One region of the Sulfitobacter profundi genome, then DNA from elsewhere that is predicted to be linked to it. Evidence: riboswitches for the same ligand, from Rfam matches in the RefSeq annotation. Region 1 holds a riboswitch; the other holds the start of a gene.
The links. Region 1 has a riboswitch for thiamine pyrophosphate ahead of thiC (phosphomethylpyrimidine synthase ThiC). Riboswitches for the same ligand answer to the same signal wherever they lie in the genome.

Region 1 (7,102 bases):
GTCCACGGAACCCCGAAAAAGATGCGAAAATCTGCTAAAATGACGCGATATCATGGGCGCTAATCCGCTGAGGATAATGGAATTTTATGGCCCAGAATGGGGCGCTAAATCGACCAACGCAAATTGACCATCCTCACTGATGATCGAGGTTCAGATATTTTGATCGGGTCGACAAAATATTGACATGAAATCACATTAGGAAAGGCTCTACCGCGCAACACAATCAGGGCTTGAATGATGCGAATTAAAAGAACTTTCCTCACCGGCCTGCTTGCCTTGCTACTTGCAGCTCCAACCTTGGGCTACGCGCAGGACATCCTAACTGTTACGACGCCGGATAGAACGGAGAGCTTCACGCTCGAAGAAATCCTCGCGATGCCGCAGACGACCGTTGTGACGAAAAATGACTACGTTGACGAAGCGACCACCTTTCAAGGACCGGCCCTGCGATCAGTTCTTGAAGGGATGGATGTTGCGCGAGGTGCGACCCTGAAAATGGTCGCGCTCAACGATTTCTCATCGAAAGTGCCAGCTGCGGACGCGTTTGAGTATGACGTCATTCTGGCGGTCTTATTGAACGGTGAGACAATGTCAGTTCGTGACAAGGGACCGATTTGGGTTATCTACCCGATGGACGGCAATCCGGAACTTCATGACGAGATCTACAATGATAGGTTGGTATGGCAGCTCAAGAGCATCTCCGTCGACTAATTCCTTACAGGAAATTTATCCGCGGCCTGCTCCTGCTATTGTTTATCGGCGCAGTGATTTTTGGGATTATCGTGCTTTCCAAGCTGGACGACGGAGTCCAGAATATTCAAACTGCTGAGCAGAGTGACCCTCTGTGGGTTGCCTCGCAATTGCAGTTTGAATTGCTACGACTCGAGAATGCCCTCGGCGAGTATGCTCTCGGGTATAAGTCAGCGGTCGATGTGGCCATGCGATTTGACATCGCCTGGAGCCGGATTAATATCCTTCAGAAGGGAGAGCTTCCGAAGCTTATCGCAACCTTCCAAATCAATGCCGACGTGGTGCCGGAGCTTGAGGCAACCTTCAAGCGTCTGGAGCCTGCGATCAAAGATCTCAACACCGATCGTCTTACTGGCGAAGAACGCAGCGAAAGAGCGGAAAGTATTCTCCTTGCACTGGAAGGCTTTGATCTCTCTATCCGGGAATTTTTACTAACCGTCGCGCAAGAAAAATCCGAAGCCATGGCGGAGTTTAGGGCGGCTCTCCTCACTCTGTCTCATACCGTGGCCTATCTCAGCGCCACCATTCTGGGGCTTCTGGGGATCTTCATTCTTTTACTCATGCTGGAGTTAAGAACCGCCGAGCATGCTGAACAAGAGATGCGCCATCTTGCTGAGGAAGCTTCATCCGCTGCCCGCATGAAAATGAATTTCATGAGCATCGTCAGTCACGAGCTAAGGACGCCTCTGACCTCCATCATCGGTGGCCTGGCTTTATTGAAAAGCCGAGTTGCAGATACGATGAAGGATGAAGCCGCGCTCAAGCTACTTGATGTCGCATCTCGCAATGGAGATCGGCTCTTGGCGCTGGTCAATGACATTTTGGACGCGCAGGCTTTGACAGAGGGTAAAGTGAAAGTGGAACGCAAACCTGTCGATCTCAATACAGTCGTGTCTTCAGCTGTCGAAGGGTGCCAAGCTTACGGTGACAAACACAACGTCAGCTATCGCGTGAACACACCGGACGAGGAGATGAAAGCTCTGACGGACAGCGCCCGCGTCAGTCAGATTCTGGCCAATCTGATTTCAAACGCTACAAAGTTTACGTCTTCAGGCGATGTCGTGGAAATAAACCTGAAAAAAATTGACCAGAAGGTGCGGATAGAGGTCACCGACCATGGCATAGGAATACCGATAGACCGACAAAATGCGATCTTTACCCCCTTTCACCAGGTCAATCCGGGCACCACGGGCACCACTCAGAGCAGCGGCCTGGGTTTGAGCATCACAAAGCAGTTGATTGATTTGCTGGGCGGAAAGATCGAGTTCAAGTCGGTTGAAGGAAAGGGCTCAACCTTTTGGATTGAGTTCGATCTCCTACCCGAAAACTCCTAAACCCAAGCAAAAGCATGATCTGAAGGCGTCACTTCGCCTTACCTCGCGCCTCCCGGTGAGCGTGGGAAGCTGCGGTTCGCTTGTGCCGCCTCGGCTTCCTGGTCCTCGACTGATTCGGCTATATCCTCTTCGCACAGACCGGCGGCCAGCTGCTGTACTACCTCGTCAGTCGTCTTTACGAGCGCACGTCCATCATCGTGACGAACCTCGACTTCGCTGAGTGGCCATCGGTCTTCGGAGACGCCAAGATGACGAAAGCGCTACTCGATCGCCATAAAGCCCCAATCTCTGCATCGAAACGGCCTACGCCCAGATCAATGGACCAGTAACCTCGGGCCCGTTAACGTGACAACACCCTGGCAATTCGTGTAAGTTTTCCCCGATCGCGCGGCGGGGCGAGCACACGAGTTCCGCGCCGCGTGACAAGCGTAATCTGTGACCGTGAATCCGCCGCCCTTGTCCCAAGCTTGATAACCTGCTGTTCAACCGCTGCGCTTTCGCACCAAGGCGCCAACATACCGCCCGCAAAGCGCGCAAGGCTGCGCGACCCCCGATTGTCGCCGAGCTCAAAAACCGCACGTCTGCTCCATGTCGCGCCAGCTCAATGGCAGAGACCAGCCCGGCAAGACTGCCCCGCGGTTATTATCACTCGTCAGACACATCAACCGGCATGTATAGGTTGCCGCCGTTGCGGAACTTTTGAGCCATTGCCTCCATCCCATCTTTGTGCGCTTCGGCCCGGATGTCATGGCTGATCCGCATGGAGCAGAATTTCGGCCCGCACATCGAACAGAAATGTGCCACCTTATGCGCCTCTTTCGGCAGCGTTTGATCATGAAAGTCACGCGCGGTTTCCGGGTCCAGCGAAAGGTTGAATTGATCCTCCCAACGGAACTCAAACCGGGCGCGGGACAAGGCATCGTCGCGCCGTTGTGCACCGGGCAGCCCTTTGGCCAAATCGGCAGCGTGAGCGGCGATTTTGTAGGTGACAACGCCAATTTTGACATCGTCACGGTCTGGCAGGCCAAGATGCTCTTTTGGGGTCACGTAACACAGCATTGCACATCCGAACCAACCAATCATCGCAGCGCCGATACCAGAGGTGATATGATCATACCCCGGCGCAATATCGGTCGTTAGTGGTCCAAGTGTGTAGAACGGCGCCTCGTGGCAGCACTCAAGCTGCTTGTCCATGTTTTCCTTGATCTTGTGCATGGCCACGTGGCCCGGCCCTTCAATCATCACCTGACAATCCTTGGCCCAAGCGACCTTCGTCAACTCGCCCAATGTTTCGAGCTCAGCAAATTGCGCTTCGTCATTGGCGTCTGCAACCGACCCCGGGCGCAGGCCATCGCCAAGACTGAACGATACATCATAGGCGCGGCAGATATCGCAAATCTCGTCGAAATTCTCGTACAGAAAGCTTTCCTTGTGGTGATGCAGGCACCATTTTGCCATGATAGCCCCCCGCGCGACACAATCCCCGTCACTCGGTTCACCGTCATTGGCACCATATGCAAACGCACGCCCGCATGAATGGTGAAGTAATCCACCCCCTGTTCGGCCTGTTCAATCAATGTGTCGCGGAAGACCTCCCATGTGAGATCCTCGGCAATTCCGTTAACCTTTTCCAGCGCTTGATAAATTGGCACGGTCCCAATGGGCACAGGGCTGTTCCGGATAATCCATTCGCGCGTGTTATGGATGTTGCGACCGGTCGAAAGGTCCATGACCGTATCGGCCCCCAGCGGATTGCCCAGACAAGCTTGTCCACTTCTTCTTCCATCGAAGATGTGACGGCAGACGTGCCCATATTGGCATTGATCTTCACTAGAAAATTGCGACCGATAATCATCGGTTCAATCTCTGGGTGGTTGATATTGGCGGGAATAATCGCCCGGCCGGCGGCGATTTCACCTCGCACAAACTCGGGCGTTACATAGTCTGGAATGTTTGCGCCAAAGTCATTGCCATCGCGCGGCGCAGATACCGCTTCACGCAACTGGTTTTCGCGAATGGCCACAAACTCCATTTCGGGCGTGACAATACCTGCCCGGGCATAGGCCAGTTGCGTTACCGCCTTGCCCTCTTTTGCACGATAGGGTTGCTGTTGCACCGGAAATTCAGGTGTCAAGCGATCACCCTGCACAAAGCCATTATCAGCGTCCTGCGTGTTCCGCCCCTGATAGGATTCGACGTCGCCGCGTCTGATGATCCAGTTTCGGCGCAAAACGGGCAAGCCATGTCTGATGTCGGTCAGATGGTTTGAATCGGTATATGGACCAGAACTGTCATAGACTGGCAGCGGCGGTTCACCTGCGGTCGGGTGAACCGAAATCTCGCGCAGGGGCACACGAATTTCGGGATATAGACTGCCTTTCACATAGATTTTGCGCGATGCAGGCAATTCACCTGTTGTGACTTTAGGATTCGGAATATTCATGGCGTGCTCCTCAAGTTGATAACTCAAAAAGACACAGACGATTTTTGGCTTGGAAACGGGCGCATGCCCCTGTCTGGCCACGCACCCAGTTCGGGAGGGGCGACCAATGCTTCCTACGCCAGTATCAACTGGGTCAGGTTCAAAGGGTCGCGACACTACAGCCTTGCTGTCAGTCGCCTCTCAGTCCCTCAGTTGGGACTCCCCTGCGTAAGATGTACGTATCTAATAGATTTCAGAAGAGCAAGGGCAGCCGATAAGGTACCGTCAGTGGCGAAGCCATTGCTGAAGGCATTTGATTGGCCGATATCCGCTCCGATCTTTGGTACTTTTACGGATGGTTGGCGTCGTGGGGCGCCTCTGACGGGCGGCCGAAGTGTGTTGTCACGTTAACTCGCCGAGTTTGCAAGCTCTCGCTTTCGGAAAGGCAAATGGCTGTTCTCTGCGCGGTTATTCAGCCCCTTGATCAACGTTCGGCATGCCACCTTGAAATGTCGGCGAGTTAACGTGACAATAGTTCCGGGATCTGGTGGATCGAATTGACGATGAATGAGGTGTCCTTAGATTTTGTAGATACTTACTTGGCAATTTGGGAACCGAGTAGAAGCGCGGATTCAGCCGCACAATCGGTTTAGGACGAGTTCAAGCGGAACTATGTAGCGCAGGTTTTTCATCCTAGCGACGGTCAGCTAGATGGCCGAGCGGCTCGGGTCGCGCCCTTTACGGTACCGGGATCGGCGATGATCGAAGCTAAAATAAAAGGCGGGCTCGAAAGCCCGCCTTCTGCGTTACTTGATGTGAAGTCTTATTCCCAGCCAACCGTGTCAAAGATTTTCTGCGCGGTGCCGATGTTCTCGGCCACGTCCGACAGGTTCACCTCGTCGGCTTTGAACTCACCCAACTGCTTTACGCTATCAGCCAGTTCAACGCCTTCCACCGTCGGGAACTCATCGTTACCGGCCGAGAAATAGACCTGCGCCTGATCAGAGGCGAGATACTCAAGGAACTTCACAGCATTCTCACGGTTCGGCGCGTTCTTGGCCACGCCGCCGCCGGAGAGGTTCATATGCGCGCCGTTGCCTTCTTGGTCCGGCCAGATCAGGCCGATCTTGTCGATATCGGCACTCACGCCGTCCACATCGGTGCGGATCGCGCGGGCGAAATAGTAGCTGTTGGATACCGCGATGTCGCATTCACCCGAGACGATGCCGCGCAGCTGGTCGGTGTCACCGCCCTGCGGTGCGCGCGCCATGTTGTCGACCACGCCCTGTGCCCATTCGGTCGCGGCTTCTTCACCCTCGTGCGTCACGATGGCAGCCAACAGAGTCTGGTTGTAGGTGTTGGTCGAGGACCGGATGCAGACCTGACCTTTGTAGGCAGGATCGGCGAGGTCCATGTAAGTCGCGGGTGGGGTGTCCAGCGTCTCTTTGTTAAAGAAGATGATCCGCGCGCGCTGCGACAGGCCGAACCACTGGTTGTCGTCGTCTTGCAGATTGCCGGGAATGCGCTCTTCAAGCGTGTCGCTCTCCACCGCTTGCAGCAGGCCCATGTCTTTGGCGCGCTTGAGGCGGCTGGTGTCGACGGTCAGCAGCAAGTCGGCGGGGGAGTTGGCACCCTCGGCTTCCATACGGGCCAGCAGTTCGTCGGCCTTGCCTTCGATGCGGTTAATGGTGATGCCAGTTGCTTCGGTAAAGTCGGAGTAAAGGCGCTCATCGGTGTCATAGTGACGGGCGGAGTAGAGGTTCAACTCGCCATCGGCCAGCGCGGGTAGTGCCAGCGACATCAGCGCGGCGGCGGCAGTCGATGTTTTGCAGAAGGTCATATCAGGGTCCTGTTCCAGTTTGGAGTAACTTGACTGAAACAGTAAGAAACAGATTTTAGACGCCCCTGCAACCAATTCCGATAAAATCGGTCAGAAGGTCCGGCACCATTTCCCGACGCAGACCATCAGCCATTGAGCGCACCGAGAGGCCGGGCTATGAGGGCGGAACAAACATCTCGACTTGTCTGGCTGCGCAATAGGACATTCCGTGGCTGCCTAGAAGGTAGCTCCGGAAGAAGGTCGAGATGCTCTTCACGCATCTCAAGCGCACCCTCGGCCTCGGAAGGCTCTGATTACGTGGCCCATGCGGTGCAAATGACGAATTCCTGCTCGCCGCAACCGCCCAAAATCTCCGGAAATTGGTCAAGATCTTTCCTGCACCGCAGCAAACGCGAAAAGCCCTACAGGAAAGGCGCTCGCGCCGCACGTTGCAAGATTTGGCGCAGATGAGTGTCTTTCTCCCAAGGCCGGTGCAGGACGATCATTACGATGGCATTGATCTCCTGCCATTCTGCAAGCAGGGATCGAAGATCATCGATCCCTTCAGCCCCTGACGCTCCGATGGCAATGACCGCTGCCGAAACTCCGCCATAACCTCAGTCTCAAGAGGTGCGCGATTCGAAAACTTGAAGCCTGCCCAGCAAATTAGACGGGATGACGCCGTCTTTTGGCATAAGATGAATAGGCTGCGGCTTTTAGGCAGACGTCAGTGTTGTCACCAAAGCGTTTCGCTTGCCCATTCTTGGCTTCCTGTTC
Region 2 (7,102 bases), on a different contig from region 1:
AAAGTCAACTGGCCGCAGTGGCGCGAGACCCATAAGCCCGAACGGGTGGAGCAACGTGTCGACGCCCTGCACGGCACGCCTACAGCCGCACCCGCCTTGCTGCGCGACCGTCCGCTGCGTCTGCTGACCCCCGCCGAAGAGGTGCGCGTGATCTATGCCGTGCCCGAAGGCCCGCCCTCGCAGTTCAACTGGCGGCGCGTCACCTATAAAACCATGCGCCACACCGGGCCGGAACGCATCGCGCCGGAATGGTGGTGCGACCGCCCCGGCACCCGGCTGCGCGATTACTACAAAGTCGAGGTCCAGGGCGGCCAGCGTTTCTGGCTCTACCGCGAGGGGGTGATCTATGACGGTCGCGGGGCCGAGCCGCGCTGGTTTTTGCATGGGCTCTTTGCCTGATGCCCGAGCAGGAAGGACATAAGCGCCGCACCTTGGGCGAAGACGGTTTTGCCGACCCGCCGCGGGCGGCCTATGTCGAGTTCGGACTGGCCAGTTGCTTTTCCTTCCTGCGCGCCGCCTCGGACGCCGTGGACCTGATCGAGATGGCCTATCACCACGGCTATGACAGCCTCGGCATCGCCGATCACAACACGCTGGCGGGCGTGGTGCGGCTGCATGTGGAGGCGGAAAAGGCCCATATCCGCCCCCTGATCGGCGCGCGTCTGGCGCTGCTTTGTGGGACCGAACTGCTGGCCTATCCGCAAGACCGCGCCGCTTATGCGCGGCTTTCGACGCTGCTGTCGGCGGGCAAGATGCAATCTATAGACGGCGAATGGCAGCAAAAGGGTGAGACCCATCTGACGCTGGAGATGCTGAGCCAACACGCCGAAGGGCTGCATCTGATCGTCATGCCGCCCGAGAACCTTGACGTCTTTGCCGCTGGCCTGCCGCGTCTGGTGAAAGCACTGCCGGGGATGCGGCATGTGGGCGCAAGCTTCCTTTATCGTGGCGATGACCGGGCGCGGATCAACCGCTTGGACGCACTGGCCCGCGCCCATGGGCTGAGGATTTTGGCCACCAACGATGTGCTCTACCACGCGCGCCACCGGCGGCCCTTGCAGGATGTGATGGTGGCGATCCGCGAGGGCGTGATCGTGCCCAAGGCGGGCTATCTCTTGGCCGCCAATGCCGAACGGCACCTGAAATCGCCCGAGGCGATGCTGCGCCTCTTCGCCGACTGGCCCCATGCCATCGCCGAGACGCGGCGTCTGGCGGACAGGATCACCTTTCGCCTCACCGATCTGGCCTACGAATACCCACATGAGATCGTCCCCGAAGGCCGCAGCCCGATGGAGGAACTCGCCCGCCTCACATGGGAGGGCGCGGCGCGGCGCTACCCGCAAGGCGTGCCCGAGGGGTAGAAAAGACCATCGAAAAGGAATTCGCGCTCATCGGGTCGAAAAAGATCGCCCGCTATTTCCTGACCATCTACGACATCGTGCGCTTTGCCCGCGAGGAAGCTGAGCCGCCGATCCTCTGCCAAGGGCGCGGCTCGGCGGCCAATTCGGCGGTCTGTTTCTGCCTCGGCATCACCTCGGTCGACCCGGCGGTGCATAACCTGCTGTTCGAGCGGTTCCTTTCCGAGGAACGCGATGAGCCGCCCGACATCGACGTCGATTTCGAGCATGAGCGGCGCGAAGAGGTCATCCAATACATGTACGGCAAATATGGCCGCCACCGCGCCGGGCTCTGCGCCACGGTGATCCACTACCGCCCACGCTCGGCCATTCGCGAGGTCGGCAAGGCGATGGGGCTGTCGGAAGACGTGACCTCAAAACTCGCGGGCACGATCTGGGGCAGTTTCGAGGGCCAGATGGACGATGACCGCGCCCGCGAGGCGGGGTTGGACCTGTCAGATCCCTATCTGCGCATGGTGCTGAAACTGGCCTCCCAGATGATCGGCATGCCGCGCCACCTGAGCCAGCACGTCGGCGGTTTCATCCTGACCGAACGCCCCCTGACCGAGATCGTCCCCATCGGCAACGGCGCCATGCCCGAGCGCAGTTTCATCGAATGGGACAAGGACGACATCGACGCGCTGCAAATCTTCAAGGTCGATATCCTCGCCCTTGGCATGCTCACCTGCATCGCCAAATGCTTTGATCTGATCGAGGCGCATTACGACCGCCCGCTGGAACTGGCCACGGTCCCGGTGGAGGATCACGAGGACGACGCCACAGGGCGACCCACCTACGACATGCTCTGCCGGGGCGACAGTCTGGGCGTCTTTCAGGTCGAAAGCCGCGCGCAGATGGCGATGCTGCCGAAGCTGCGCCCCCGCGTGTTCTATGATCTGGTGATCGAGGTCGCCATCGTCCGCCCCGGCCCGATCCAAGGCGACATGGTCCACCCCTACCTGCGCCGCCGCCAGGGGATGGAGAGCGTCGTCTACCCCGCCCCCGGCCCGGCCTATCCGCAGGACGAGTTGTTCAGCATCCTCAGCCGGACGCTGGGCGTGCCGATCTTTCAAGAACAGGCGATGAAGATATCCATCGACGCGGCACAGTTTTCCCCGACCGAGGCGAACGAGCTGCGCAAGGCCATGGCCACCTTCCGCTCGCGCGGGACGATTGAAAAGCTACAAGACAAGATGGTGGGCCGGATGACCAACCGCGGCTATGACCCGGTCTTTGCGCAGCGCTGTTTTGACCAGATCAAGGGGTTCGGCGAATATGGCTTCCCCGAGAGCCATGCGGCGAGTTTTGCCAAGCTGGTCTATGTGTCCTCATGGATGAAATGCCACTACCCGGCGGCCTTTGCCTGCGCGCTGCTGAACTCGCAGCCGATGGGGTTTTACGCCCCCGCCCAGATCGTGCGCGACGCCCGCGAGCATCAGGTCGAGGTGCGCGCGGTTGATGTGAATTACTCCGACTGGAACTGCACGCTGGAGCCCTGCGGCGACGGTTTTGCCCTGCGGCTGGGGCTGCGCATGGTGGACGGGTTGCAGGAAAAAGCCGCCGCGCGGATCATGGACCGGCGCGAGGCGCCTTTGCGGATGTCGAAGACCTCAAGTCTCGCGCCGGGCTCGATGCCAAGGCGATCCGTCAACTGGCCGCCGCCGACACGATGCGCAGCATGGGGATCGACCGGCGTCAGGCGCTCTGGCAGGCCCAAGGGCTGCGCGACGCGCCCGCCTTGCCGATCTTTGACCATGCGGAGGCCGCGGCTCAGGGGCCGGAGCCGGAGGTCACCTTGCCGGTGATGCCGAAGGCCGAACAGGTCGTGGCCGACTACCAAACGCTGCGCCTGTCGCTGAAGGCGCATCCGATGTCCTTTTACCGCTCCAGCCTCGCCGCGCAGGGGTTTGCTTCGGCCCGCGATTTGGCACGCATGGGGCATGGGCGACGGGTCAAGCTCGCCGGGCTGGTGCTGGTGCGGCAAAAGCCGGGCAGCGCCAAGGGGGTCTGTTTCATCACGCTGGAGGATGAATGCGGCGTGGCGAACCTCGTGATCTGGCCTAATATGTTCAAGCTTTACCGCCCCACGATCATGGCCGCGCGGCTGCTGGTGGTCGAAGGGCGCGTGCAGACCGACGGGCGGGTGATCCATGTGGTGGCCGACCGGCTTAAGGACCGCTCTGACAGGCTTGCTTCGCTGTCGGACGCACCGATGCCCGGCATCACCACGCGGGGTGATCACCCGACCCATCCGCTGCCCGGTCAGGTGGCGATGCATAGCCATCCGCGCGACGCGCGTGTGATCCCGAAGTCGCGGGATTTTCATTAACGAATCTTCATGTATTTGATGAAGTGTGACTCGCAAATAGTTGATACAGAACGACAACTCATAAATTAACCATCACCAGTTGACCCTGCCAGCCCGCCTCGCTAGCCTGCCCGCAATCCGTTGGGGTGCCGCAAGGCTGAGAGGTGAAAACCGACCCATCGAACCTGATCCGGGTCGTACCGGCGTAGGGAACGGAACCAAGCATCGGCCCCACGCGGCCCGTCGTTTATCCCGTATCCACACGCCCTTGGCCCATCTAACACATGGGGGCCAAATGGCTTTTCAAGCACTGACGATTGCGGGGTCCGACAGCGGCGGCGGGGCGGGGATTCAGGCCGATCTGAAGACCTTCAGCGCGCTTGGCGTCTATGGGGCCAGCGTGCTCACCGCCGTGACGGCGCAGAACACACGCGCGGTGACCGGGGTTGAGATGATCTCTCCCGCGATGATCCGGGCGCAGATGGCGGCGGTCTTTGACGATCTGGCGATCGGTGCGGTGAAAATCGGCATGTTGGGCGATCCTGAAACGATCACTGCCGTGGCCGAGGGGCTGGCGGGCTGCGCCGCGCCTGTGGTGCTCGACCCGGTGATGGTGGCAAAATCCGGCGATGCGCTGCTCTCTGCCGAGGCGGTGGCGACACTGCGCGACCGGATGCTGCCCTTGGCCCATGTACTAACGCCAAACCTGCCCGAGGCCGCACGGCTGCTGGACAGGCCGGAAGCCACCAATGAGGCCACCATGCTGGAACAGGGCCGCGCCCTGCTCTCTGCCGGTCCCGGCGCGGTGCTGATGAAGGGCGGGCATGGCAAGGGGAGACCTGCGTCGATCTGCTGATCACCGCGGCTGAAACCCTGCGCCTTTCCGCGCCCCGCCAGCACACCGCCAACACCCACGGCACCGGCTGCACCCTTTCCGCCGCCATCGCCGCGGGGCTGGCGCGGGGGCAAACGTTGCCGCAGGCCGTGCAGGCTGCGCATGCCTATCTGCAACGCGCCATTGCCGCGGCGGATGCGCTGAACATTGGGCATGGCCACGGCCCGGTGCATCATTTCCACGCGGTTTGGCCCCATGAGTGACGTCACCATCATCGGCGCAGGCGTTGCGGGGCTTTGGGCCGCGCGGGCCTGTCTGGCGCAGGGGCTGCGGCCCCGGTTGGTCGACCGCAAAGGCACGCCCGGGCCGCATGGCTGTTCATGGTGGGCGGGCGGGATGCTCGCCCCCTTCTGCGAAGGCGCGCTGAGCGAGCCTGCGGTGGTGACCAACGGGCGGCGTGCCGCGGCGCTCTGGTCTGAGATCACCGAGGTCACCCATAGGGGCACGCTGGTCCTCGCCCCGGAACGGGACCGCGCTGAAATCCAGCGGTTCGCCGACCGGACCGACGGCCACACCCCTTGCGACGCCGAGGCCATCGCGGCGGTCGAGCACGAGCTTACCGGGCGTCATCGGCGCGGGCTGTTCTTTGAGGAGGAAGCGCACCTGAACCCGCGCCAAGCCCTGCATGATCTTACCCAAACGCTCGCCGCCCATGGGGTGAAGGTCGAGCCCACGCCCCTCACCCCATCCAAGGTCGCAGGCCCGGTGATCGACTGCCGTGGCATGGCCGCCAGCGCCGACCTACCCGGCCTGCGGGCGGTGCGCGGCGAGATGATCTTGCTGCGCGCGCCTGAGATCACCCTCACCCGCCCGATCCGCCTGCTGCACCCGCGCCACCCGCTCTATGTGGTGCCGCGCGGGAACGGAATTTATATGCTGGGCGCGACCCAGATCGAAAGCGCCAGTCGCGCCCAAATGACCGCGCGCTCGGCGCTGGAACTGCTCTCGGCGGCCTATGCGCTCGACCCGCGCTTTGCCGAAGGCGAGATCATTGAGATGGGCGCCGACCTGCGCCCCGCCTTTGCCGACAACCTTCCCGGCATCGTGCAACGCGGCGCAGTGCTGCATCTTAACGGATTGTTTCGGCACGGGTTTCTCATGGCACCGGCCTTGGCAGAACAGGCCGCAGCCTTTCTTGCAACAGCGACAACAGGGGATTTATTCCGTGAAAATTGAAGTGAACGGCGAAGCGCGTGAGGTCACTGCCACGCGGCTTAACGCGGTCTTGGTGGAGCTTGGCTGGGGCGAAGCCAAGGTCGCCACCGCACTCAACGGCAATTTCGTCCCCGCAGGCGCGCGGGGCGCGACGACGCTGAGCGATGGCGACCAGCTCGAAGTGCTCAGCGCCATGCAGGGGCTAAGCGATGCGCGACTTTTACGGCATTTCGCTGCCCCTGCCGCTGATGCTGGGCACCGCGCGCTATCCCTCGCCCGCGGTGATGGAGGCCGCCTTTCGCCAAAGTGCCGCCCCGGTGGCAACCGTTTCCCTGCGCCGCGAACAGGGTGCGGGTCAGGCGTTTTGGGATATGGTGCGCGGGCTCGGCGTGCATCTGCTGCCCAACACTGCCGGTTGCCATTCGGCGCGGGAGGCGATCACCACGGCACAGATGGCGCGGGAGTATTTCGGGACCAATTGGATTAAGCTGGAAGTTATCGGCCATGCCGACACCCTGCAGCCTGACCCCTTCGGCTTGGTTGAGGCCGCCGAGGCGCTTTGCGCCGATGGGTTCGAGGTTTTTCCCTACACCACCGAGGATCAGGTGCTGGCCGGGCGGCTGGTCGATGCGGGTTGCCGGGTGCTGATGCCTTGGGGCGCGCCGATTGGGTCAGGGCTGGGGCTGAACAACCTGCACGGGCTGCGCAGCCTGCGGGCCGCATTTCCGGAGGTGGCCATGGTGATCGATGCGGGCCTTGGCCTGCCCAGCCATGCCGCACAGGCGCTTGAGATGGGGTTCGACGCGGTGCTCCTCAACACCGCCGTCGCCGAAGCCCGCAACCCCGCCGCCATGGCCGAGGCCTTTGCGCTGGCCTGCCGCGCGGGCGCGCTTGCCGCCGCCTCCGGCCCGATGGGCCAGCGCGATATGGCGATGCCCTCCACCCCCGTGATCGGAAAGGCTTGGCTATGACCCTGCCGCGTTTTTATCCCGTTTTTGACAGTGCTGCATGGGTTGCGCGGGCGGTGCCCTTGGGCGTCAAGCTGGTGCAGTTGCGCATCAAAGACGCGCCGCATGACCTGCTGCGGACCGAGATCACCACCGCGCTTGACCTTTGCCGCCAATACGGCGCGCAGTTGGTGGTGAATGACCATTGGGAACTGGCCATTGAACTGGGGGCCGACTGGCTGCATCTGGGTCAAGAGGATCTGGACACAGCCGACATCCCCGCGATCCGGCGCGCGGGAGTGAAACTGGGCCTCTCCACCCACGACCACGCCGAACTTGACCGCGCGCTGGCCCTCTCCCCCGATTACATCGCCCTTGGTCCGGTCTATCCGACCATTCT

Region 2: linked by a shared signal. The riboswitch ahead of thiD (bifunctional hydroxymethylpyrimidine kinase/phosphomethylpyrimidine kinase) and the one ahead of thiC (phosphomethylpyrimidine synthase ThiC) in region 1 are both predicted to bind thiamine pyrophosphate.

Annotation. Positions count from the first base shown of each region.
Region 1 is NZ_JBHSWA010000005.1:15,399-22,500, forward strand. It holds gene ACFQAU_RS21260 (putative pterin-binding protein) at 235-711, shown strand; gene ACFQAU_RS21265 (sensor histidine kinase) at 681-2,084, shown strand; partial or broken gene ACFQAU_RS21270 (ATP-binding protein) at 2,201-2,356, shown strand; partial or broken gene thiC (phosphomethylpyrimidine synthase ThiC) at 2,730-4,527, opposite strand; TPP riboswitch at 4,621-4,742, opposite strand; gene ACFQAU_RS21280 (Fe(3+) ABC transporter substrate-binding protein) at 5,330-6,346, opposite strand; partial or broken gene ACFQAU_RS21285 (transposase) at 6,577-6,732, shown strand.
Region 2 is NZ_JBHSWA010000001.1:99,507-106,608, forward strand. It holds gene ACFQAU_RS00535 (DNA polymerase Y subunit UmuC family protein) at 1-399, shown strand, start outside; partial or broken gene ACFQAU_RS00540 (error-prone DNA polymerase) at 399-3,726, shown strand; TPP riboswitch at 3,838-3,934, shown strand; partial or broken gene thiD (bifunctional hydroxymethylpyrimidine kinase/phosphomethylpyrimidine kinase) at 4,001-4,803, shown strand; gene ACFQAU_RS00550 (FAD-dependent oxidoreductase) at 4,796-5,776, shown strand; partial or broken gene ACFQAU_RS00555 (sulfur carrier protein ThiS) at 5,829-5,897, shown strand; gene ACFQAU_RS00560 (thiazole synthase) at 5,965-6,726, shown strand; gene ACFQAU_RS00565 (thiamine phosphate synthase) at 6,723-7,102, shown strand, end outside.